Regions from separate parts of the Caldalkalibacillus uzonensis genome, predicted to be linked through region 2. Evidence: riboswitches for the same ligand, from Rfam matches in the RefSeq annotation. Region 2 holds a riboswitch; each other region holds the start of a gene.
What was found. A riboswitch is a leader RNA that binds a small molecule or an ion and turns the genes downstream of it on or off. The one in region 2 is predicted to bind cyclic di-GMP.
Positions count from the first base shown of each region.

Region 1: it holds a riboswitch for cyclic di-GMP, as region 2 does, so the genes downstream of both, J2S00_RS17375 (helix-turn-helix transcriptional regulator) here and J2S00_RS18910 (methyl-accepting chemotaxis protein) in region 2, are expected to answer to the same signal.
Region 3: it holds a riboswitch for cyclic di-GMP, as region 2 does, so the genes downstream of both, J2S00_RS16815 (ATP-binding protein) here and J2S00_RS18910 (methyl-accepting chemotaxis protein) in region 2, are expected to answer to the same signal.
Region 4: it holds a riboswitch for cyclic di-GMP, as region 2 does, so the genes downstream of both, J2S00_RS13340 (sensor domain-containing protein) here and J2S00_RS18910 (methyl-accepting chemotaxis protein) in region 2, are expected to answer to the same signal.

Region 1 is NZ_JAUSUQ010000017.1:47,046-52,881, forward strand. Features, by position in the region: gene J2S00_RS17355 (D-alanyl-D-alanine carboxypeptidase family protein) at 1-552, opposite strand, end outside; tRNA gene J2S00_RS17360 (tRNA-Leu) at 733-819, opposite strand; gene J2S00_RS17365 (CBO0543 family protein) at 1,034-1,504, opposite strand; gene J2S00_RS17370 (hypothetical protein) at 1,528-1,947, opposite strand; gene J2S00_RS17375 (helix-turn-helix transcriptional regulator) at 2,314-2,610, opposite strand; cyclic di-GMP riboswitch class I at 2,711-2,794, opposite strand; tRNA gene J2S00_RS17380 (tRNA-Cys) at 2,965-3,038, opposite strand; tRNA gene J2S00_RS17385 (tRNA-Gly) at 3,071-3,145, opposite strand; tRNA gene J2S00_RS17390 (tRNA-Gln) at 3,156-3,230, opposite strand; tRNA gene J2S00_RS17395 (tRNA-His) at 3,243-3,318, opposite strand; tRNA gene J2S00_RS17400 (tRNA-Trp) at 3,333-3,406, opposite strand; tRNA gene J2S00_RS17405 (tRNA-Tyr) at 3,413-3,497, opposite strand; tRNA gene J2S00_RS17410 (tRNA-Thr) at 3,509-3,584, opposite strand; tRNA gene J2S00_RS17415 (tRNA-Phe) at 3,608-3,683, opposite strand; tRNA gene J2S00_RS17420 (tRNA-Asp) at 3,771-3,847, opposite strand; tRNA gene J2S00_RS17425 (tRNA-Met) at 3,946-4,022, opposite strand; tRNA gene J2S00_RS17430 (tRNA-Val) at 4,038-4,113, opposite strand; tRNA gene J2S00_RS17435 (tRNA-Glu) at 4,118-4,194, opposite strand; tRNA gene J2S00_RS17440 (tRNA-Ser) at 4,221-4,314, opposite strand; gene J2S00_RS17445 (DUF2705 family protein) at 4,498-5,292, opposite strand; gene J2S00_RS17450 (ABC transporter ATP-binding protein) at 5,289-5,836, opposite strand, start outside.
Region 2 is NZ_JAUSUQ010000028.1:34-5,869, forward strand. Features, by position in the region: cyclic di-GMP riboswitch class I at 749-837, shown strand; gene J2S00_RS18910 (methyl-accepting chemotaxis protein) at 939-2,675, shown strand; gene J2S00_RS18915 (LLM class flavin-dependent oxidoreductase) at 3,111-4,130, shown strand; gene J2S00_RS18920 (NADPH-dependent FMN reductase) at 4,155-4,715, shown strand; gene J2S00_RS18925 (hypothetical protein) at 4,716-5,708, shown strand; gene fahA (fumarylacetoacetase) at 5,723-5,836, shown strand, end outside.
Region 3 is NZ_JAUSUQ010000016.1:12,574-18,409, forward strand. Features, by position in the region: gene J2S00_RS16795 (ABC transporter permease) at 1-111, shown strand, start outside; gene opp4C (oligopeptide ABC transporter permease) at 127-1,050, shown strand; gene tadA (tRNA adenosine(34) deaminase TadA) at 1,100-1,633, shown strand; RNA gene ffs (signal recognition particle sRNA large type) at 1,716-1,980, shown strand; cyclic di-GMP riboswitch class I at 2,122-2,207, shown strand; gene J2S00_RS16815 (ATP-binding protein) at 2,379-3,527, shown strand; gene dnaX (DNA polymerase III subunit gamma/tau) at 3,641-5,380, shown strand; gene J2S00_RS16825 (YbaB/EbfC family nucleoid-associated protein) at 5,402-5,713, shown strand; gene recR (recombination mediator RecR) at 5,747-5,836, shown strand, end outside.
Region 4 is NZ_JAUSUQ010000010.1:41,946-47,781, reverse strand. Features, by position in the region: gene secA (preprotein translocase subunit SecA) at 59-2,608, opposite strand; cyclic di-GMP riboswitch class I at 2,940-3,026, shown strand; gene J2S00_RS13340 (sensor domain-containing protein) at 3,106-4,371, shown strand; gene hpf (ribosome hibernation-promoting factor, HPF/YfiA family) at 4,469-5,020, opposite strand; gene J2S00_RS13330 (chemotaxis protein CheW) at 5,404-5,836, opposite strand, start outside.

The DNA.
Region 1 (5,836 bases), on a different contig from region 2:
AGCAATTTTAGCCATATCCATGGCCGTTGTGTAATGATCATCATCATGCAGTCCATGCGGGTTAACAAAGTGGGTTTCGAGAGCGCCAATCTCCTTGGCCTTGGCATTCATCATCTCGGCAAATCCCTCTACACTTCCTCCTAAATGCTCAGCAATGGCAATGGCTGCGTCATTTCCCGAATTCAACATGATGCCGTAAACCAGGTCAATTAAGGGTTTTTCTTCTCCTTCAGCCAAATAAATGCGGTTACCGATTGCATGCCTGGCCAATTCCGAAGTAACCACCATCTCGTCTAACCGACCTGATTCCAATGCCAAAATGGCTGTCATTATTTTAGTGATACTAGCCGGATAAAATGGTTGTTCTGCATTTTTACTGTACAGTACTTGCCCCGTTTTGGCATCCATCAATACAATGCCTTCTGCTGTAAATGGATGGTGGTCCAATTCTTGAGCCTGAGGTACCGCTGGATAAAAGAGTAAACCTGATATAATCAGTCCGATGATCAGCAAGCGCACAATATCATATTGAGAAACGGATCTGTCCGTCATCTTTTCCCACTCCATGCATATTCAAAAAAGTTATTAATCAGCTGTATCAACCTTATTTATTATGACATAAAAGCATTGCTTTGGCGATGGCAGGTTTTGGATTGACAAGGTACTAAAATAAAAAACGCGACTCCTTGTACCACATCTATACAAGAAACCGCGTTGTGCAAATAATATGTATGGTGCCGGTGAAGGGAGTCGAACCCCCACTCCCGCAAGGGAACACGATTTTGAGTCGTGCGCGTCTGCCAATTCCGCCACACCGGCACGTTTTTGTTGACAATGAATAATATAACACGGACGCAAACCTAAGTCAACCTGTTTTTTTATGTAAAACCGCACCCAAATTTTGGGTAGCTGTATCCTATCATAATTGTTCCCAAATGTTCCTGCAAATTGAGTTAATTCGTCCAGTTTAACCATTCCTGCAAACGGAACGAATAGCGTCAAACAACTCACACTGGTGCGGTCTAATGAAGCGCTATACCTTTGACATTTCTATTTTATTTATCAATTGCAAAAGGAGACGCACTGAAAGAGATAGAAGAAAGATGGTTATAAACGAGTGCATCCAAGTCCATGAATGGTATTCAACTAAATCGGTATATTTTTCACAAATGACCTCAATGGTCGTTAATGCAGCGGTATACAATGCACATTGGAGAACAATGCCTAGAAATCTTGAATGTACAGTTGTTTGGTAAAGGTAAATACACATGATGGGATAAAGAAAATATTCAAAAAGAATACTAGCATCGAAATATTTACTTAAAAATCTTACAGGGTATTCAACCATTTCTTCTTTTACTACAATAACCCCAATAAATGATGAAAAATAAGCTTTCATTAAGAAAATTAAAATCGTGTCCTTCAAAAGGAGTGGTTTTCTTAAACTGAAAAGAAATAATCCAATTCCAATGATTAGTAAACACCACAATAATATTCTGTCCATGAATCATGTTGTCTCCCATCGTTTTATTGTTTCCTAAATATGATCATTCCACAAAGAATAGGGATAATTAATAACAATCCTACGGTTAAAGTGGGTATGGCTAGTTTTGGTGCATATATTGCACTCAACTCTCCAAGGAAACCGGCAATGACAAATGGAATAGCGGTCTTTGACTTGTCAGCATTAGGTTTTGCATAATACCAAGCATCCCATACTGCATAAGCATAAAATCCAGGGTAAAATAACATGAATTGGAAATTTGTCGCATCTACAGCCTGTTGGTGGAATCCATTAAAATCAAGATGAATGGCATTGTTTATATTTCCAAATACATTATCAAAGTGCTCAACTATTATAAAGAAGACACCTTTCAAGAACTGACCATTATATATTTGTCCGAATCCGGGCATAAGAATGGAAAATAAAGCAGCCATATTTCTCATATATATATCTCCTTAAGTTCTTATCATTTTAAATAATTTTTATTTGTATAAAATAAAGGTTAACTTCTTACCTTATTTTTCTTTATTTTGTCCATTTTTATGTAAATAAAGGTTTTAATCCATTTTTCTTTTACACGAGGTATTATGTATATACCCCAGTTATTTTATGCAGCATAGCTTCTCTGAAGCCAAAAACATTGAATGATCTACATATAGTTCACATAACGTTCCTTCTTCCGGACAAAATAAAAAACCCCTTTCCGTTTTCCAACTTGCATTAACGCATAATGCGAAGTTGAAACAGAAGGAGTTGCATATTGTCGTTGCGTACTGTTCTTAACTATTATGTAACTAACAAGTATCACTTTAGATTATACATTTTAGGGTATAAAAGTAATCGATTACCATTGATAAAAGTCCCCGTGTTGAACTGGTGCGTGTTTTCTTAAGTATCTTATGAATATGATTTTTTACCGTCGTTTGGGAAACGAACAATGTTTTGGAGAGTTCTTCATTTGAATATCCATATAAAGATAACATGAGTAAAATTTCCTCTTCTCTTCTGGTTAAACGGTAGCGCTTAGCAATATAATGGACAACACGTTTATATTCTTGCTCCTTAATTTCCACGTTATGTTGTGGCAGGTACTCAATCGGCTTCACTACAACCACCCTCTCCACTCATATCTTTATAATTTGAAATTAAGTTCATATGTTTAATAGAAAACACACCTCCGCTTAAGAAGGTGTGTTTGTTTTCTTAAACGGCAGCTGGCTGGCATGGCATGTTGCTTTAGCCCCTATAGCTTTGCGTCACTACGTTTCCGTAGCTTTGCCCTTGTGCGTTTTTTAAGCATTATGGAATTTGAATTTTTAAGCAATTGGAAGCAGGACCAATGTCCTGTCTATTATGTTACCATTTTTTTCTTCAATTAGGTACACGACTTATGACCTATTTTTGGGAATCATAAAATAAAAAACTTCTTTCACAGGAAAGAAGCATACTTAAAGTTAAAATGGAGGCGGCACCCGGATTCGAACCGGGGATAAAGGTTTTGCAGACCTCTGCCTTACCACTTGGCTATGCCGCCACTTAAATCACATATAAAAGTGTGTATAAAAATGGAGCGGAAAACGGGATTCGAACCCGCGACCCCCACCTTGGCAAGGTGGTGCTCTACCCCTGAGCTATTTCCGCTCGCATAGAATGGCTGGGCTGGCTGGATTCGAACCAGCGCATCACGGGGCCAAAACCCGTTGCCTTACCGCTTGGCTACAGCCCAACAGTAAAACTATGGGGCGACTGATGGGATTCGAACCCACGAATGCCGGAGCCACAATCCGGTGCGTTAACCACTTCGCCACAGCCGCCATGTTATATAGAGTGGCAGGGGCAGTAGGAATCGAACCCACACTTGCGGTTTTGGAGACCGCCGTTCTACCATTGAACTATGCCCCTGCAATATGGTGGAGGGGGACGGATTCGAACCGCCGAACCCAGAGGGAGCAGATTTACAGTCTGCCGCGTTTAGCCACTTCGCTACCCCTCCACATTTTCGTATGGTGCCGGCGAGAGGAATCGAACCCCCAACCCACTGATTACAAGTCAGTTGCTCTGCCAATTGAGCTACACCGGCACGCTATTAATCCATATTTTAAGTGGTGGCTCGGGACGGAATCGAACCGCCGACACGAGGATTTTCAGTCCTCTGCTCTACCGACTGAGCTACCGAGCCAGAGACAATTGTTAATATAACACACGTTTTGAGATGCTGTCAATTGCTTTGTGACTAGCAGTCCCTGTTAGTTAAATAGACATAAAATGGCGGAGCTGACGGGATTCGAACCCGCGATCTCCTGCGTGACAGGCAGGCATGTTAGGCCTCTACACCACAGCTCCACAATGTATCATGTTGCGCAAATATATTGGTTGCACCCTGCGGGTACCACGATTTTCGCTTCCATCGATGAAAATTCGACGTAGTAGCGCTCATATTTTGGTTGCGGGGGCAGGATTTGAACCTGCGACCTTCGGGTTATGAGCCCGACGAGCTACCAGACTGCTCCACCCCGCGTCATTCTTATGAAAGTGGTGGAGGGTGACGGGTTCGAACCGCCGACCCCTTGCTTGTAAGGCAAGTGCTCTCCCAGCTGAGCTAACCCTCCATAATGGTGACCCGTAGGGGATTCGAACCCCTGAATGCCGGCGTGAAAGGCCGGTGTGTTAAGCCACTTCACCAACGGGCCACGTAAAATGTATCTTTGATTTAATATGGCGGAGAGGGAGGGATTCGAACCCTCGAGACGGGTTATCCCCGCCTACACGATTTCCAATCGTGCTCCTTCGGCCAGCTCGGACACCTCTCCATGTCTTAACGCCGCTTAAAACTTGCGTTTTTTCTTGTCTCACCAGCGGCGACAGACAATAATATAACATGTCTTCAGTGTGAAGTCAACCGCCAAATGGCAATAAATTTTTCCATATTTCCTCCGCCATCAATCGTCTCAGTCATTGGCATTTGACTGGTAAAACATAGACCGTCAGCAGGACTAAGCGGTGATGTCCCGTTTTATGAAGGTTAACCAAGTCACCAAGATAAACAGGATGTAATACATAGATAAGACCAGTAAGGAAAATGAGAGGGTCATGCCCTCAACGAGGGGAAGCCCATCCACATATTGCCTGAGATCAAAGTGGGCAAACAAGATCCATTTGACCCACGGATACTGGCTTAATAAAACAGCCAACTGTCCGCCAGTAAACATCAGAAACATGGATAAGCCGATAGCCAAAGCACTGTTGGTGAAAACGGCAGCCACCATAAAAGCAAAGGTGACCATCATTACGAGCGGAATGCTCTCAAACGCATATTGCTGCAAAAGACCGCTTAATCCTTGGTCCTCTAGGAAATCCCCACCCGGATTGGTCCATAATCCTTCAAAGCCGAACAACACGCCCCCCAGCACCAGCGAACCGAGAAACAGCACCACAATCATATACATACTAAACAGCAGTACAGCGATATATTTGGCCAACAAAATTTTGGCACGATGGATGGGACGGATGAGCAATAGCTTGATGGTCCCCTGTGAAAATTCATTGGCTACCGATGTGGCAGCAACAATGATCGCAAACAAGGTGATCAGTCCAAACAGGGGAACCGTTACATTCATAAAATACAACAATGGGGATGCCCCTTCACTTGCCGCGATAGGAAGAACATATTTTGTGATAAAGGCGATACCCACAATGGCCATGAGCAGCAATATAAACATCACCCATGTCCCCATCCTGCGGTATAATTTTAACTGTTCATTTTGCAGTAAGCCTAACCAGATGTTCATTGCGCTTTGCCTCCTGTCATTTCCAAGAACCGTTCCTCCAAGGTTTTCTCTCCTGCAGGTCGAATACCGTATATCTTTACCTTGGCCTGCACAAGGTGTTGGACCACGTCCGGAATTTGTTCCTTTTCCAGCATGACTTTGAATTCATGATCAGTGACATGTCGGACAGGAACAGCATGATCCTCCATGACCTGCACCGCTTGGTGAAGCGGATCGACGGTGAAGGTGATCATGTGTTGATGTGCTGAGTTTAAAAAGGTCTCAACCGATTGCACATCCAACAATTTTCCCTTGTCGATAATGGCGATGCGGTCACACATCAACTGCATTTCGGCTAACAAATGGCTGGAAACCACCACTGAGACCCCTTCTTCCTGGGCCAAACGGCGCAGATAGTTTCTGATCTCTCTGATTCCGGCAGGATCTAAGCCGTTGGTCGGTTCATCCAAAATCAGTAAAGAAGGAGAGTGAAGCAACGCTTGGGCCAAACCTAACCGTTGACGCATCCCCAATGAATAGGTTTTTACCTTATCATCAATGCGGT
Region 2 (5,836 bases):
ATCGCTGCTTAAAACCAAAATTAAACATGGAAATCACCAGCCCGCATATGGTGGGGAGGGGGAAAGTATACCCTCGATCACTTAAGATCAATAGCTCTACAACCAATTATGGTATTAGGTTCCAAAATCTTGTTTACCTCACGGTAAAAAAGGCATTTTGCAAAAGCCTCAATTAAAAAAACACTTGAATATTTTAAAATAATGCATATACTAATTATAAGAATAATTTTATAAATGAACTGGCTTATCTATGAGGAATTGGGGACAACCCATTCCGTTAAATAGATAAACAACCAGTAGTATTGGGAGACTCAAAGCGAAACTTTAAAATCGTTTTGGGCTACCTCTATACTACTGGTTTTTTGTTTTTATATTTATCAAAAATGGAGGTTATTCAAATGGAATTTGGATTGTTTACAGTTTCTGATAACTACAAAGAAAAAATTTCTCGTTCGCTTGAGCAACTAATTTAGGAAATTATAGAGCAATCGGAGGTGCAGATCAATTAGGGTATGATGCCGTATAAGTATATCGTAAAGCTACGGTCAAGATTAAGCAGCTTTGCTGTGGCTTTCTCATCCCGCAGGGATGAAAAAGAAGGGTAAAGCTAAATGATTTTGGGATGAGGAAGCACACAGGCAATCTCATTTTACAGAATCGCGATCTGGTCATGCAAGAATCGTACTGGTCGAGCTATGTATATATTTTTTAGGTTTTTCTTAACAATTTTTCATAAAAATTTCTTCACACAAGAAAAAGGCAAACCCATTGAAAAGTGGGGACGCAAAGCCACAGATCTAAGGTCCTTCCCGGGACTAGGATGGCTGGGCTGCCTTGTGAAAAGACATCAATCGGCCTGTTTTTCCAGAGTTAGCCCATGCTATTTCCTTTAGGGAAATAGCTTCTTTTTTGTAAAAATTTAACTAGGAGGCATTATAATGACATTCAAACTCAGAACCAAACTCGTGTCGATCTCTGTACTGTTACTCATTGTACCTGCCCTGTTCATTGGCATCTTGGGCTATTACACCTCCAAAAACAGTCTAGATGATCTGGGCGCTACCAATCTGAAGAACAATGTTAAAATGGCTTTAAACGTGATTGAAGTGTTAAACCAGGAGGTGAAAGCCGGTCATTTGACTTTGGAAGAGGCGCAGGAAAGAGCTAAAATATATTTAATGGGAGAAAAACAGGCAGATGGCACAAGGGAAATCTCCATGAATATTGATATGGGCGAACATGGTTATTTCACAGTTATTGATGAACAAGGGTTGACTCACTTACATCCAAGACTAGAAGGGGAAAACGTGTTGGAATTGCAAGATTCAAGTGGCGCCTATTTTATTCAGGACTTTATCAGAACAGCTCAGGAGGGCGGTGGTTTTGTCTACTATGATTTTGGATTGCCCAACGCGCCAGATCAAATTGAGCCCAAAGTAACCTACGTAGAACTGGATCCCCATTGGGGGTGGATCGTGACGGCTGGCACCTATATGATTGATTTTAACAGTGAGGCCAATACTATATTTTATGCTTTATTGTGGACGCTATTAGTGGCTTTAGTTATCGGGCTCATTGTGATTTATTTCTTTTCCCGCCACTTGTCACAACCCATTTTAAACATTGTTGAGTATGTCCAACAGATTGCTAAAGGACATTTGGACCTTGAAATCTTACAAATCAAAAACAAAGATGAAGTGGGCACATTAGCTGACAACATCAACCATATGACCACCCATTTAAGAGAGATTATCACTCGGGTGACGGACGTGGCCCAACAAGTGGCTACCACATCAGAACAACTATCAGCCAGCAGTGAAGAAACCAGTAAAGCCACAGAACAAATTACTGATTCCATCCAGCAAGTGGCATCAGGTCAAGAACATCAGTTGAACGTTACCAAAGAATTAGAAACGGTAGTGCATAATATGAAAGGGGAAGTCGTACAGATGACTCATCATATCCAGGAGGTCACCCACTCAGCCTCAGACACCACCCAAATCGCTGAAGATGGCTTGGAAGTGGTTGAACGCTCCGTACAGCAAATGCAACATATTAACAATACCAGCGCAAAAATGGAAGCTGTCAGCCAAGAGCTTAATGAGAAAGCAGCAGAAATTGAAAAAGTGATTACTTTGATCACCGACATTTCAGAACAGACCAATTTACTGGCTTTAAATGCCGCTATCGAAGCTGCCCGAGCAGGTGAGCATGGACGGGGGTTTGCCGTCGTGGCCGAGGAAGTGCGCAAACTGGCAGAGCAATCGACCCAGGCTGCCAATCAAGTCAGTGCCTTGATTAAGGAGATTCAAGAAGAGACATCCAAAACAACCCAGGTGATGAATGAGGGAAACGCTGTGGTGCAAGAAGGAACCAATTTAGTGAATCAAGCTGGAGAGGCCTTTTCTCGTATTGCAGGTTCAGTCAAGGGGGTTTCTGATCAACTTAAAGCGGTTAATGCAGCCATTCAGCAGATTACGAAAGCCACAGACCACTTATTACAATCTGCTCAGCAAACCGCTCAAATCACTGAGCAGTCAACAGGACATTCCCAAAATGTGGCAGCTTCAGCTGAAGAACAGAATGCATCCATGGAAGAAATATCAGCAGCTGCCTCCACTTTAGCTAAAATGGCAGAAGACCTGCAGCAGCTGGTTTCCCGGTTTAAAGTATAATTGTCTCTCTCTTAAAAAGGATTATTGAACAAGGACTCCCTTAATGAAATGCTTAGACCGTACAATGCTTCCAAATTAGCCTGTGATCGTATCAATCTTGAATTAATAACTGCCCAAAGAGTCGTTTAAACTCACTTTTTAAAACGATAATCTTAGAATTGCTGTTCTTGTGAGAACTCTTGATGAATAATTTTGAAATTGATTCAAATAAAAAAACACTTGTATATCTTAAAATATTGTATATAATATAATTATAAGAATAATTTTATAAATGAACTGGCTTATCTATGAGGAATTGGGGACAACCCATTCCGTTAAATAGATAAACAACCAGTAGTATTGGGAGACTCAAAGCGAAACTTTAAAATCGTTTTGGGCTACCTCTATACTACTGGTTTTTTGTTTTTATATTTATCAAAAATGGAGGTTATTCAAATGGAATTTGGATTGTTTACAGTTTCTGATAACTACAAAGAAAAAATTTCTCGTTCGCCTGAGCAACTGATTCAGGAAATTATAGAGCAATCGGAGGTGGCAGATCAATTAGGGTATGATGCCGTTTGGTTTGCCGAGCACCATTTTAGTGAATATGGTATTATGACAACGCCTCAAATGCTGCTTTCAGTCATTGCTGAACGTACCAAAAATATTCGCCTAGGTGTTGCCATTGTGACACTACCTTTTCAAAATCCCATAAAAGTAGCTGAAGACTATGCTCTGTTAGATGTATTGAGTGACGGGCGAGTCAATCTTGGTTTAGGAAGTGGTTATTTACCCCATGAATTTACTGGCTTCAATGTAGATCCGGAAGAAAAAGTTCACATGTTTAACGAAGGTTTAGAAGTAATCGAAAGAGCATGGAGTGGTGAAAAATTCTCTCACAAAGGGAAGTACTACCAATATAACGACGTTCAGTTGCAAGTATTGCCCAAACAGGAAAAAGTACCATTATGGATCGGGGCTCTTAGTTCTCGCGGGGCGTATTATGTAGGGAAAATGGGACATAACCTTATGGGCGTTGCCTATGTGGCCAGCAATTCTATAACCGAACTAAAGAATATTATAGATGATTACAAAAAGGTGTATCGGGAAGCCGGCCATGATGAACAGAAAATCAACATTCCAATAGCGGTTCATGCTTATGTAGCTCCCACTAGAGAAGAAGCCATAAGAGACGCGAGAGAACATCTGAATCTCTATTTGGATACACGGCTCTATGGGCGCTCGGCCCAGTTTGAAGATTTAGAAGAACGAGAGCAATTGCTTATTGGTAACCCAGAAGATGTTATCCTAAGGTTAAAAAAATATGAGCAAGCCGGATGTAACCATATCATGATGCTTATGAATTTTGGTGGATTGCCTCATGAAAAGGTACTTAAATCAATGGAACTCGTCGCTCAAGAAGTGATGCCGGCGTTTAAAAAATCTTTTCAAACATCAAGTTTGGTAAAATGACATCGGAAATGGGAGATGAAGTTGATGAAACTGCTCGGGATATCTGGCACTATTTTAGGTTCTAAAACGGCGGTTCTTGTCAAACAGGTACTTGATGAAGTAGAGAAGCTCCGCGCTAATGTACAGATAGAGTTTTTAGATTTAAAAAATTATGAATTGCAGTTTTGTGATGGTAGGCCCACCTCCCACTATAATGACGATACGCAAGAAGTGATCAAAAAAGTCTCTGAAGCCGATCTGTATTTGATAGGAAGTCCCATTTTCAATGGTTCCATACCCGCTCCTTTAAAAAATGTGTTTGACTTAGTCTCACCAGAAGTTTTTCGTCATAAGGTGATGGGGTTTGTCGCTAATGGAGGAACTTATCAACATTACTTGGTAATTGAGAACCAACTAAAGCCCATCGCAGGATATTTACGTTGCTACGTGGCACCCAGTTACGTTTATGCCCACTCGCAGCATTTTAATACAAATAATGAGATTATCGACACAGATCTTCTCAACCGTATTCAAAAGTTGGCTACCGAGCTGATTATTATGCACAGAGGAATAGAAAAGACCAAACGTAAGGGAGGAATAAAATAATTGCTCAGAAATGTTGATCGTGCTGTTGATCTCAATCAAGGTGGTTCTTACACAAAAAGTGTGGTTCCCTTTTTAAAACGGCTCATTGATTACGCAGGACTTTTCCCGCCAGCAAGTTTAACTCTGGACCAAGCGATTAAAAATTATAAGGAATACAGTATTGGGACAGATGCCTGGATGCTAGGACCGTTTGTGATGCCAGCTTCTAAGATTGATCAACTTGACCCTTATGTAGAGCTGTTTTCTACAGATACACCATTAAATATTTCCGCGTTAGGTAGCAAAAGTGATCATCCACACAAGTTTAACGAAGTTTTACTTCAAGACCTGGCTAAACTTGAATCTTTCTCTAGTAGACACGGAGAACGTGTTAAAATGCGGGTATTCGAGGCACCATTGCCCATAGTCACCCCATTAGAGGAGATATTAGACATCCTCTCTGAAGAAACAGCAAAGCGTGGTTTAGACACATTTTGCGAGGCGCTCGTCCCTCTTAGAAATAATGATTGGGAGCAACAGATAACCTATGCACTTGATCAGATCTATAAACATAATTCTCAGTTAAAACCTGCTTTGGGGTTTAAGTTCCGTACAGGTGGGGTTACTGCAGAGCTGTTTCCTACCCCTCGTCAATTAGCAGCAGTGCTTGTAGGTTGTCGGGACAGAGGAATGGCCATGAAATTTACGGCTGGGCTCCATCATCCTGTAAGGATGTATCGTGAAGAGGTAAGCACCAGAATGCATGGATTCCTCAATATTTTTACTGCTGGCATGTTGGCGTATAAATATAACCTTGATATAAGGGTAACTGAAGAGATCCTCAAGGATGAAAACCCATCTCATTTCACTTTTACTAATGAGGGGTTAAGCTGGCAAGACAAGATGATTAGCGTGTCGGAGATCAGCGAATTAAGAAATAAGTTTCTATGCTCATATGGCAGTTGCAGCTTTGATGAACCACGAGAAGATTTAAGGGCCCTAAAAGTATTATAGAAAGGATGTAACTGATGTTACGTTCATTTATCGACGTCGATCCAGACTCGCACTTTCCCATCCAGAATCTGCCTTATGGCGTGTTTTGTCGTAGCGATAAAAGTTCTCCCAGGATCGGAGTAGCCATT
Region 3 (5,836 bases), on a different contig from region 2:
GACTACCCGGTCATTATGGCCTTAACCATGTTTAGTGCCGTTTTGGTTGTCATCGGCAATCTGCTGGCCGATATCTTCTATGCCATTGTTGACCCGCGCATAGAGTACTAGGAGGTGCAGTAAAAGATGTCCCAAATTCATCAACATCTGCCTGCTCCTGCTACAGCAGAAGACCCAAAAGCGGTCACAATAGGAGAGCGGCGTTCGCTATGGTTAATCATTATTTCCAGGTTTTTTCAGAATAAGTTGGCTGTGGCGGGGTTGGTATGTCTGATCCTCATTATTTTGGCGGTCAGTTTTGCGCCATATCTGACACCGTATGAGCCTCATAAGCAAGACTTAACCAACCGTTTGCAACCACCAAGTGCCGAACATTGGCTGGGTACAGACCATGTGGGACGTGATATTTTTACCCGAATCCTGTACGGCGGCCGGGTTTCCCTGATGGTCGGCTTCTCGGCCATGGCCATTATGATTACCATCGGCACCCTGGTCGGAGCTATCGCCGGATATTATGGGGGACGCATTGATGCCATCTTGATGCGCACTGTTGATGTTTTTATTTCATTTCCAAGCATTTTTCTTTTGATTACCTTGGTTGCCTTTCTTCAACCAGGCCTGAGCACTATTATCTTTGTGCTGGCTATCTTCGGTTGGATGGGAACAGCCCGCTTGGTGCGCGGAGAATTTCTAACTTTGAAAAAGCGTGAATTTGTCCTGGCGGCACGGACGACAGGCATGTCCAATGTGCGTATCATTTTTAGTCAAATTTTACCCAATGCCATGGGGCCGATTATTGTAGCTGCTACATTAGGAGTAGGTAGCATTATTATGACTGAATCAACACTAAGTTTCCTGGGATTAGGTGTTCAACCGCCTACACCAAGCTGGGGTAATATGTTGACCGATGCCCAAAGCGTGACCATTTTCCGCACAGCCTGGTGGTATCCAACTTTTCCGGGACTCATGATTTTAATTACGGTACTGGCCTTTAACTTTGTGGGGGAGGGTTTACGTGATGCCCTTGACCCGCGTGTGATTGAAAAATAGAATGAAAAGGACACATGTACAAGCCAGTCTTTAAAGGACGTGAGTAAGATTGCCGGGTCAAGAAGATCATGAAAAGTGGATGGAGCAAGCCATTCAACTGGCTAAGCGAGCGGAATCCCTGGGGGAGGTGCCCATTGGTGCTGTGATTGTCAAAGACGGTACCGTGATAGGCACAGGCTATAACCGGCGGGAGATTGACAAGAGCCCCTTAGCGCATGCCGAGATCATCGCCATCCAAGAGGCTTGTGAGCAGCTAGGGGGTTGGCGGTTAACAGGTTGTGATTTATACGTCACTTTAGAACCCTGTCCCATGTGTGCCGGGGCCATTGTTCAAGCGCGCATCAAGCGAGTGGTGTATGGTACGGAAGATCCAAAAGCGGGTTATGCAGGGACCCTGTACAACACACTGCAAGATGAACGCCTGAACCATCAGGTGGAGGTTATTGCCGGAGTCAGGAAAGAGGAATGTCAACATGTATTGAAAGACTTCTTCCGCCGTTTGCGGACAGCAAGGAAAGTTGCCAAACGCTTGCTCACTGATGCAGGTGATGGGCAACAATTGGGCCTGGAAGGAAAGGATTAACACTTGTGTAATGAGCTAGCTTTCGTTATAATGTTAGTTACAGTTGCCATGCAACTGTGTCCAAACATGTTTATAAAGTTTGCTGTGCTAGACGGGGAGGTAGCGGTGCCCTGTAACCCGCAATCCGCTATAGCGGGGTCGATGCCTATCTGAGGTTTGCACTATGTGAGGTCTGGCTCATGTACGCGGTGTTGACGAAAGGGTCCTATGCAACGGAAGCCCATGAACCCCGTCAGGTCCGGAAGGAAGCAGCGGTAAGTGGGTATCTCCGTGTGTTGTAGGGTAGCCTTTTCCGAGCTGGCGGCATGAGTACGCTTGGGTAGTGCTTATCGAGGATAGGTGCACAGCAGTTAACAAACACCTGCAAATAAGGTGTTTTTTCTTTTTTTAGAGGTAGCGTTTGGCCAAAATGAGGTTAATCGCTTTTTTATCAAGCTAAAGTTTTGTATAATCAAAAAACAAAGGAATACTGTGAATAAACAGTTAGATTGAGTGAAGGGCAAAGCTACGGAAACGTAGTGACGCAAAGCTACAGGGGCTAAGGTTATACCAACTAAGCCAGCCAGCTGCCGTTTAGGGAACATATCCTTTAAACGGATATGTTTTTTGTTTAGCCTAGCCCTTAGCGCCATGTCGAATTTTATGGTATCAGGGAGGATTTTAACCAATTAAACAAGAAGTAAATAGATTGATAATATACATATAATGGTTGACATCGGCCTGTCTAGGTTTTGCCCGTTATGCTATGTTAAATATTACTTATATTTCAGGGCTGGCCAACGGTGAGACCATCGTAAAGGTAGGGGTTCAGATGACGTCAAGCTCACATGGATTACCTTCTATTCTTCACGCCCTTTTTTCCGAACAGATCTTTAACAATGCTCACATTGGACTCATACTACTTAATGAACAGGGCCATATTGTCTCTATCACCAAAGCCGCCGCTAAAATAATGGGAGATGATCCCGAAGTTTTTATTGGTCAAAACATTTTCCATCTTTTTAAAAATATACCTGAAGGCCGGCAATTAATCTCCAAACGGGTCTTTGAGGGCGTGACGATTCGGAATCAGGCCATGACATGGCATAATGGCCAGTGTTACTATGAAATTCTGGTGGACAGTTTTCCGCTCATTGATGAGGCCGGCCACCAACAAGGTGCGTACATATTTATCAAAGATGTGACAAATTTGCGCTCTTTAGAAAATCAAATCCATCGCAACGAACGGCTGGCCATGATCGGACAAATGGCAGCAGGCACAGCCCATGAAATTCGCAATCCCTTAACCAGTATCCGCGGTTTTTTACAAATATTAAACAAGACTTTGAAGGAACGCAACATGATGCGGGAAGTTGAATATACCAACATCATGTTGGATGAAATTGACCGGATCAATCATCTGGTGGGCGAGTTTTTGTTACTGAGCAAATCACGGGAGACCCGCTACGAAAAAATCGATCTGGCCCTGCTGATGAAACAGTTTTTACCTATTATTCAAAATGAGGCTTTATTACACGGTATAGAAGTTCAAACCAAAGATTTTGACAATCTTCCGCCCATTGTGGGTGATAAGGAGCTGTTAAAACAAGTATTTCTCAATATTTGTAAAAATGCCATTGAAGCAATGGGCAACCAGGGGCGGTTGACTCTCTCCCATCACTTCTTACCAGAAGAACAAATGATCAGTATCAATATTAAGGATACAGGTCCAGGTATACCACCTTATGTGATTGATAAAATTTTTGAGCCGTTCTTTACGACCAAGGAGGAAGGGACGGGTTTAGGCCTTTCTGTTTGTCAGCGGATTATCCATGATATGGGGGGCAAAATACGGGTTTCATCCAAGGGCTATGGCACCACGTTTCATATTTGTATTCCGTATTTGGATGTCTGAAAGGGAGATAGGGTTTCTTTCTACGGACGGAGAGCCCTTTTTTTGCATTTCTGTCCACGGTATAATAATAAGATAGTATAAAGAACAAGAGGTTTGAAACGGAGAGGTTCATCATGACGTACCAAGCGTTGTACCGAGTCTGGCGGCCCCAAACATTTGACGATGTGGTCGGACAAGCCCATATTATCCAAACGCTTAAAAACGCGCTTTCAAATCAGACGTATACGCACGCTTACCTGTTTACAGGTCCCCGAGGGACTGGGAAAACAAGTACAGCCAAGATTATGGCTAAAGCGGTCAACTGTGAACAGGCCCCTACGGATAATCCTTGTAATCAGTGTGCCGCTTGTCGCGGTATTACCCAGGGAACGGTCGTCGATGTGGTTGAAATCGATGCTGCATCCAACAATGGAGTGGATGAGATCAGGGACCTGCGAGATAAGGTGAAATATGCCCCTACTGAAGTCCGGTTAAAAGTGTATATCATAGATGAAGTGCATATGTTAAGCCAAGGGGCTTTTAACGCTTTGCTGAAAACCCTTGAAGAACCTCCTGCTCATGTCATGTTTATTTTGGCCACCACTGAACCGCATAAGATTCCGCTCACGATCATGTCCCGCTGTCAGCGTTTTGACTTTAAGCGCATCTCCCAGAAAGAAATGTTGGAACGTCTGCACATCATTTGTGCCGAAGAAGGCTTCCAGGTAGAGCAGGAAGCACTGGAGCTCTTAACCCAGGTGGCAGAAGGAGGTATGCGCGATTGCTTAAGCTTGCTTGATCAGGCTGTTTCTTTTGCTGATGGCGAGGTGACGGTCGCCGATGTGGAGACCATTACCGGCTCAGTGGCTCAGGAAGCTTTAATGGACTTGGCTGATTGCCTCATGCGACAGGAAACGGAGGAGGCGATCAAACGCTTGGGTCTCTTGCTTGATGAGGGGAAAGAACCGACCCGTATTGTAGAGGATTTGATCTATTTTTATCGTGACGTACTCTTGTACCGGCAGGCACCCGGGCTGGCTGAGGGTTTTCAGCGTTTACGGCTGACGGAACGGTTGAAGGAACAGATCCAAGCCTATCGGGATGAACACCTTTTTCAAGCTATTGAACGGCTCAGTCGGGCCCAGCAGGACATGAAATGGACACACCATCCGCGGATATTCTTGGAAGTGGCCTTGATCCAGTTGACCCATCACCTGGATGAATCTCTGCCGGAGCCAGCTGCTGGTGCCCACTCCCCTAGAGCGAGCGAAGAAATTGAGCAACTCAAGATGAGAGTGGATACCCTGGAGAAGGCCCTGAAGCGTTTGGGTCAGCAGGGGGGAGTGACGGCTGTAGGAAGACAAGAGGAGAGTGTGTCCAGGGCGGGCAGCAGAAGCCCCTCCTCGAGCGGTTCGTCTTTGCCCCTGGCCAAGCTGAAAGAGGTACTGAAAACAGCCAGCAAACCCATGCTGAAACAGTTGCTGGAGAAGTGGCCGGCCATTTTGGAAGAGGTTAAGCAGAAGCAAATTATGGTCCATGCCTGGCTGCGGGATGGTGAACCGGTGGCCTCTGGCCCTAGCTTTTTCTTACTAGCCTTCAAGAGTTCCATTCACCGGGAGACAACGGAAAAAGAAAGTCACCGCCAGCTGATTGAACAGGTTGTTCAGCAGTACTTGCAAACAGAGGCGCAAATGGTCACAATCATGTATAATGAATGGGAAGATCTTAAGCAGCAATTTATAGCAGAACATAAGGAGAAGAAGGCAGAAGGCCGGGAGGAAGAGAAACAAGATCCGTTTTACAGAGAAGCGGTCCGTCTGGTGGGTGAAGAACTGGTTGAAGTGGTTGATGGCCACCCCGGTAAGAATGAATAATCACAGAGGAGGTTTATGTCTATGAGAAATATGCAAAACATGATGAAGCAAATGCAAAAAATGCAGAAACAGATGCAAAAGGTACAGGAGGAATTAAAAGAAAAAACCGTTGAAGGAACCGCTGGCGGCGGCATGGTGACTATTACCTTAAATGGGCATAAGGAGCTGGTTGATGTCAGCATTCAACCTGAGGCGGTTGATCCGGACGATGTGGAAATGTTGGAGGACCTAATTCTGGCTGCCATGAATGATGCTATGAAGAAAGTGGATGAACTTGTGCAAAAAGATATGGGCAAGTTGACCGGCGGCTTGAATATCCCAGGCTTGTTTTAAACATTGGACAGACAGCATGAAGGGGGAACCTATGTGCATTACCCGGAACCCATTGCCAAATTGATTGAAGGGTTTATGAAATTGCCAGGCATCGGCCCTAAAACGGCCAGCCGTCTGGCTTTT
Region 4 (5,836 bases), on a different contig from region 2:
TTTTCTTATTATGAGTTAATGTCCTGTTTCCCATTATAGTGCAACATAGAGGGGAGCGTTAAGCCCTTCCGCAACAATGTTTATACTTTTTGCCGCTGCCACAGGGACAAGGCTCATTGCGGCCGGTCTTCTCTCCAACGCGGATCGGCTCTCGTTTGGGTTTCTTCCCGCCGGGGGCCTGTGTAGATGTACGTCCTCCGGGCTGGACGGCAGTGGGCCGGACCGATTCACCCTGGGCCACAGCCTGACGTTCTACGTTGGGCGTAATATGGGCTTTGAGGATGTAAGTGGCCACTTCCTCTTCGATGGACTCAATCATGTTCTGGAACATTTCAAAGCCTTCCATCTGGTAGGCCCTGAGCGGATCTGTCTGGCCGTAGGCCCGCAAGTGAATGCCCTGCCGCAGCTGGTCCATGGCATCAATGTGGTCCATCCATTTGGTGTCCACCGCACGCAAAACAACCACTTTTTCAAATTCGCGCATCAGCTCGGCCCCTGCTTCCTGCTCCCGCTGGTCATAGATCGCTTTGATCCGGTCCATAAACAGGTTGATGATCTCTTCCCGGGATTTCATTTTAATATCATTGACAGTCACCGTGCCTTCATGGAAGAAAGTGGCGTTGGCATAGTCAATAATCGCCTGATAATCCCACTCTTCAGGCACTTCACTGTCAGGGGTATGCAAGGTGACGATGCGCTCCACTACGCTTCTCTGCATACCCTCTACCACTTCGCGCAGGCTGTCCCGTTCCAGCACTTCCCGGCGCTGCTTGTAAATTATTTCCCGCTGCTGATTAATCACATCATCGTATTGCAGCAACCATTTGCGGATGTCAAAGTTGTGCCCTTCCACCCGCTCCTGAGCTTTTTCAATGGCCCGGGTAATCATGCGGCTCTCGATGGGCTGATCCTCATCCATGCCCAGCCGGTTCATCATGCCCATAATGTTTTCCCCGCCAAAACGGCGCATCAGCTCGTCTTCCAGTGACAAATAAAACTGGCTGGAACCGGGATCACCCTGGCGTCCGGCACGACCGCGCAACTGGTTATCAATGCGTCGGGATTCATGCCGCTCCGTCCCGATAATATGCAACCCGCCCAGCTCAGCCACACCTTCACCCAGCATAATATCGGTTCCCCGGCCGGCCATATTGGTGGCAATGGTAACTGCTCCCCGTTGCCCGGCTTGAGCAATGATTTCCGCTTCACGCTCATGGTGTTTGGCATTGAGCACCTGGTGAGGGATGCCTTCTTTCTTAAGCATGGCCGACAGCAATTCTGATTTTTCAATAGAGACCGTGCCCACCAGGACAGGTTGTCCCTTTTGGTGCCGCTCCACGATCTCCCTGACCACGGCCCGGTACTTGGCTTCCTCCGTTTTATAGACCATATCGGGCATATCGTTACGGATCATCGGTTTGTTGGTGGGAATCACATACACATCCAGGCCATATATTTTGCGAAACTCTTCTTCCTCTGTTTTGGCGGTCCCTGTCATGCCAGCCAGCTTCTGATACATACGGAAGTAGTTTTGGAAGGTGATCGTGGCCAACGTCATGCTTTCCTTGTGGATCTCCAGCCCTTCCTTGGCCTCGATGGCCTGATGCAGCCCGTCACTGTAGCGGCGGCCGTGCATCAAGCGGCCGGTAAACTCATCCACAATCACCACTTCACCATTTTCCACCACATAGTCCACATCACGGCGCATAATCACCCGTGCTTTTAAGGCCTGATTAATATGGTGGTTAATCAGCACATTGGCATGATCATACAAGTTGTCAATGCCAAAGTAACGCTCCGCTTTGGCTACCCCTTCATCGGTCAGCATCACGTTGCGCGCCTTCTCATCCACCGTATAGTCCCGCTCTTTGACCAGGCCGGCCACAAAACGGTCCGCCGCCGTGTAGTACTGGGTAGAGCGCTGAGCCTGGCCCGAAATAATCAGAGGTGTGCGTGCCTCATCAATGAGGATGCTGTCCACCTCGTCTACAATGGCGAAATTGAGCGGCCGCTGCACCATCTGCTCCTTGTACAGCACCATGTTGTCCCTTAAGTAATCAAAGCCAAACTCATTGTTGGTGCCATAAGTGATATCGGCCACGTACGCTTCCTTCTTTTGCTCAGCTGACAGGCCGCTAATGTTAAGCCCAACGGTTAAGCCCAAAAAGTTATACAGCTTGCCCATCTGCTCACTGTCCCTCTTGGCCAGGTACTCGTTGACCGTGACCAGATGAACCCCTTTGCCTGTCAAAGCATTTAAATAAATGGGGAGGGTGGCCACCAATGTTTTCCCTTCCCCGGTTTTCATCTCCGCTATTTCCCCTTTATGCAGGACAATGCCGCCCAACAGCTGCACATCAAAGTGGCGCATGTTCAGTACCCGTTTGGCTGCTTCCCGGCAAACAGCATAGGCCTCGGGTAACAGGTCATCGAGGGTTTCTCCATCAGCCAGACGCGCCTTAAATTGTGCTGTTTTTTGCTGCAGTTCGTTATCAGATAGGCGCTCTATGTCCGGTTCAAGACTGTTGATATGCTCAACAATGGTGTACATTTTCTTTAATTCTTTCTCTGTGGGATCTCCAATCCACTTCTTCAACCATCCGAGCATCGTTAATCGCTCCTTTCATCCGCCTGTCTCTCCGTGCTGACCCATAAGCTTCTATGAGCGCCATTTCTATCCAGACAGGGGTGAATCACATCAAGCCTATTTTACCAAATCAAAGTGGAGGGAGACAAGAAAGGTCAGGGAAGGCATGAATGATGGAGATGTAATTAAACATTATTTTGTCAAAATCGTTCAAAAAATTGTCGAACTCCCTTGAATAAAGATGTCAAATTTTGTATCATTATATTATGTTTATTATTATATTATATTAATCTAGCAGCTAAGAAGTATAACATAATAGCACTTTTTACGATACCGACAATTTTAAACAATAACAGGATAAAGGCAAAACTGCGGAAACGCAGTGACGCAAAGCTACAGGGGCTAAGGTCCGTTAGGACTATGCCAGCCAGTTGCCGTTTATGGGGGAAAAAGCCACACCCTGTATAAACGGGTGTGGCTTTTTGACATCACCGGGGATGAAAGGCAGGTTAACTGTCATGGTAAGAAAGGGAAACCAGTCAGTCCAAGCAGATGCTCATATAGTCAGCCCTAAATTGGGACAAGCCCTCGCTAAGTCAGGGCAACAAATCTTTAACATCTTAGAAAATACACAAGACGGGTTTATCGCCCTTAACCAGCAGTGGGAATTCATCTATCTTAATCAATCAATAGAACGTCTGTTTAATATTGACCGCTTCAGCCTGTTTGGCAAAAATATATGGCGTACCTTTCCTCAGCTGAAGGGCAGCAAGTTTTACACAGAGTCCACCCATGCTTCCAGGAGTCAGACAGTAAGGAGCTTCACAGAACTATATCCTGCTCTGAACCGGCGGTATGAAGTAACCGTTTACCCTTCCCAAGATATTTTGGTTATCTACTTCAGGGACATGACAGGACAGCAGCGTACCCAATCTATACAGCATGATGTTGTGTCCTATGGAGAGAAGAGTAATCCACACGTATATCATAAGCAAGATATGAATTTTGACCAGTTGAGGGGCATACTGTTAGAAAACGAGTTGCATCATGCGCTGGCAAAAAAACAATTCCGTGTCTATTACCAGCCCCAAATCGATACCACCACAAGATCCATTTGTGGAATGGAAGCCCTGATCCGCTGGCAGCACCCTAGTCTGGGACTAGTGCCACCCAATGAATTCTTGCCTCTGACAGAAGCCAATGGATTAATCAGGTCCATTGGTGAGTGGGTATTACAGACTGCCTGTCAGCAAGCAAAAGTGTGGCAGCAACAGGGCTTCAGCCCAATCCAGGTGTCCGTCAATTTCTCAGCCATCCAATTTCAACAGGATCATTTGGCTGATATGGTGCAGCAAATCCTGGACCACACCAGACTGGCGCCTTCCCAGTTGAGAGTGGAGATCACCGAATCAGCGATGATGGCCAGTTTGGAACACACAGCGCAGATATTAAATCAATTAAGAAGTTTGGGGATCCAGATCGTGATTGACGATTTTGGCACCTGTTATTCTTCTTTGCAATATTTAAAAGACTTTCCCGTGGACATGATCAAAATCGACCGCTCTTTTATCAAAGATATCCAGAACCGTTACAAAGACCAAGAAATTGTCAGAGCCGTTATCGAATTGGCCCACCGTTTGGGTGTCAAAGTGTGTGCTGAAGGTGTGGAAGACGAGGATCAATTCAATTTGCTTAAGAATCTCGGCTGTGATGAGGCTCAAGGCTTCCTATTCAGCCGCCCCATTCCCCCTGAACAGATACGGCAATTGCTGCACACACGCTGAATTGAACCATAGCTGTACTGGCTGCCTCTCTGTATATAACAGAAGCTGTCCCCAAGGGAAGTGAACTGCATCCCTATGGGGACAGCCCTTTTCATTTTTACTCCGGTTGAATCAGACCGTAACGGCCGTCCTTACGCTTGTAGACCACGCTCACTTTCTCCGTTTCTGCATCGGAAAAGACGAAAAAGTTGTGACCCAAGAGATCCATTTGCAAAACAGCTTCCTCAGCATCCATTGGCTTCAGATTAAAGCGCTTGGTGCGCACGATCTCAATGCTGTCATCCACTTCATTCTGCGTCTGGTCAGCCTGACCATTCACATCATGGAAAAGCTGCTTGACACTGCCTTCTTGCCGGAATTTGCGGTTGACTTTGGTTTTATATTTACGGATTTGACGCTCCAATTTTTCTACAACCAAATCAATTGAGGCATACATGTCCAGGCTTTTTTCCTCCGCGCGAAGCAGCAGCTTCGGCATCGGAATCGTCACTTCAACGCTATGCTGATCCCGGGTAACTTTCAAGGTGACATACACATCGGAGGTAATGTCTTCCTGGAAATACCGCTCCAGGCGTCCCACCTTCTTTTCCACATAATCACGCAAAGCTGGAGTGACTTCAATGTTTTCGCCACGAATGTTAAACTTCATGGCCTCAGCCTCCTTTCTCTTTGTGCTATACATATTCCATATTCCTCTGAAAAATCCTGCCTAAACATGTCCTGTTTTCACATTTTTGTCGAATTGGCATGACAATTTCTTGTCAATTTCAACAGGTTCCCTGTCAAAAATCGCCGTCATCCACACACTTATCCCCAAACTTCATATCCCCCAACTCTTGGTATAGAGGTTATTCACAACGTTATCCACATCATCCACATTAACATATGCACAATAGACATGGTTATCCACAGGAAGTCAGTTTATTTTCATTGAGCCCTTTATAAAAAAGTCTAAAAGAAGCAAATAAAACTCCGACTACCGTTATGGAAGTCGGAGTACTCAACACAGACTGTTCTTTTCCAACAGGGCTGTTAATGTTGTTCGGCTTCAATGTGTGCTTGTGGTTCTTCTTCACTGGTTGGACTTGTTTCCTCCTGGGGCTCTTCATCTTCAAGGTTGAGCTCACCCGCTTCGGCCGCTTGCTGGATTTCCTGGAGGATACCGGCCGGGTCTAATTCATTCAGGAGTTTGGCTAAACTCAAGAGGATAATCAGACGGTCCTCATGTCTGGCAATGCCGAGCATGCTTTCTGATGCTGCCCCATTTAAGTCTACCGCTTGAATATGATCCGGGTCAATATCCAGCACATCTTTGGCTTCGTCCACCACCAGGCCCATGGAGCGGCCCTCTACATCAATGACAATAATACGTGTCTCATCTCCATCACTGCCTTCTGTTTCCATCAGATAGGTACGCAAATCAGCAATGGGAATCACCTGCTGGCGAATGTCCAGCACACCTCGT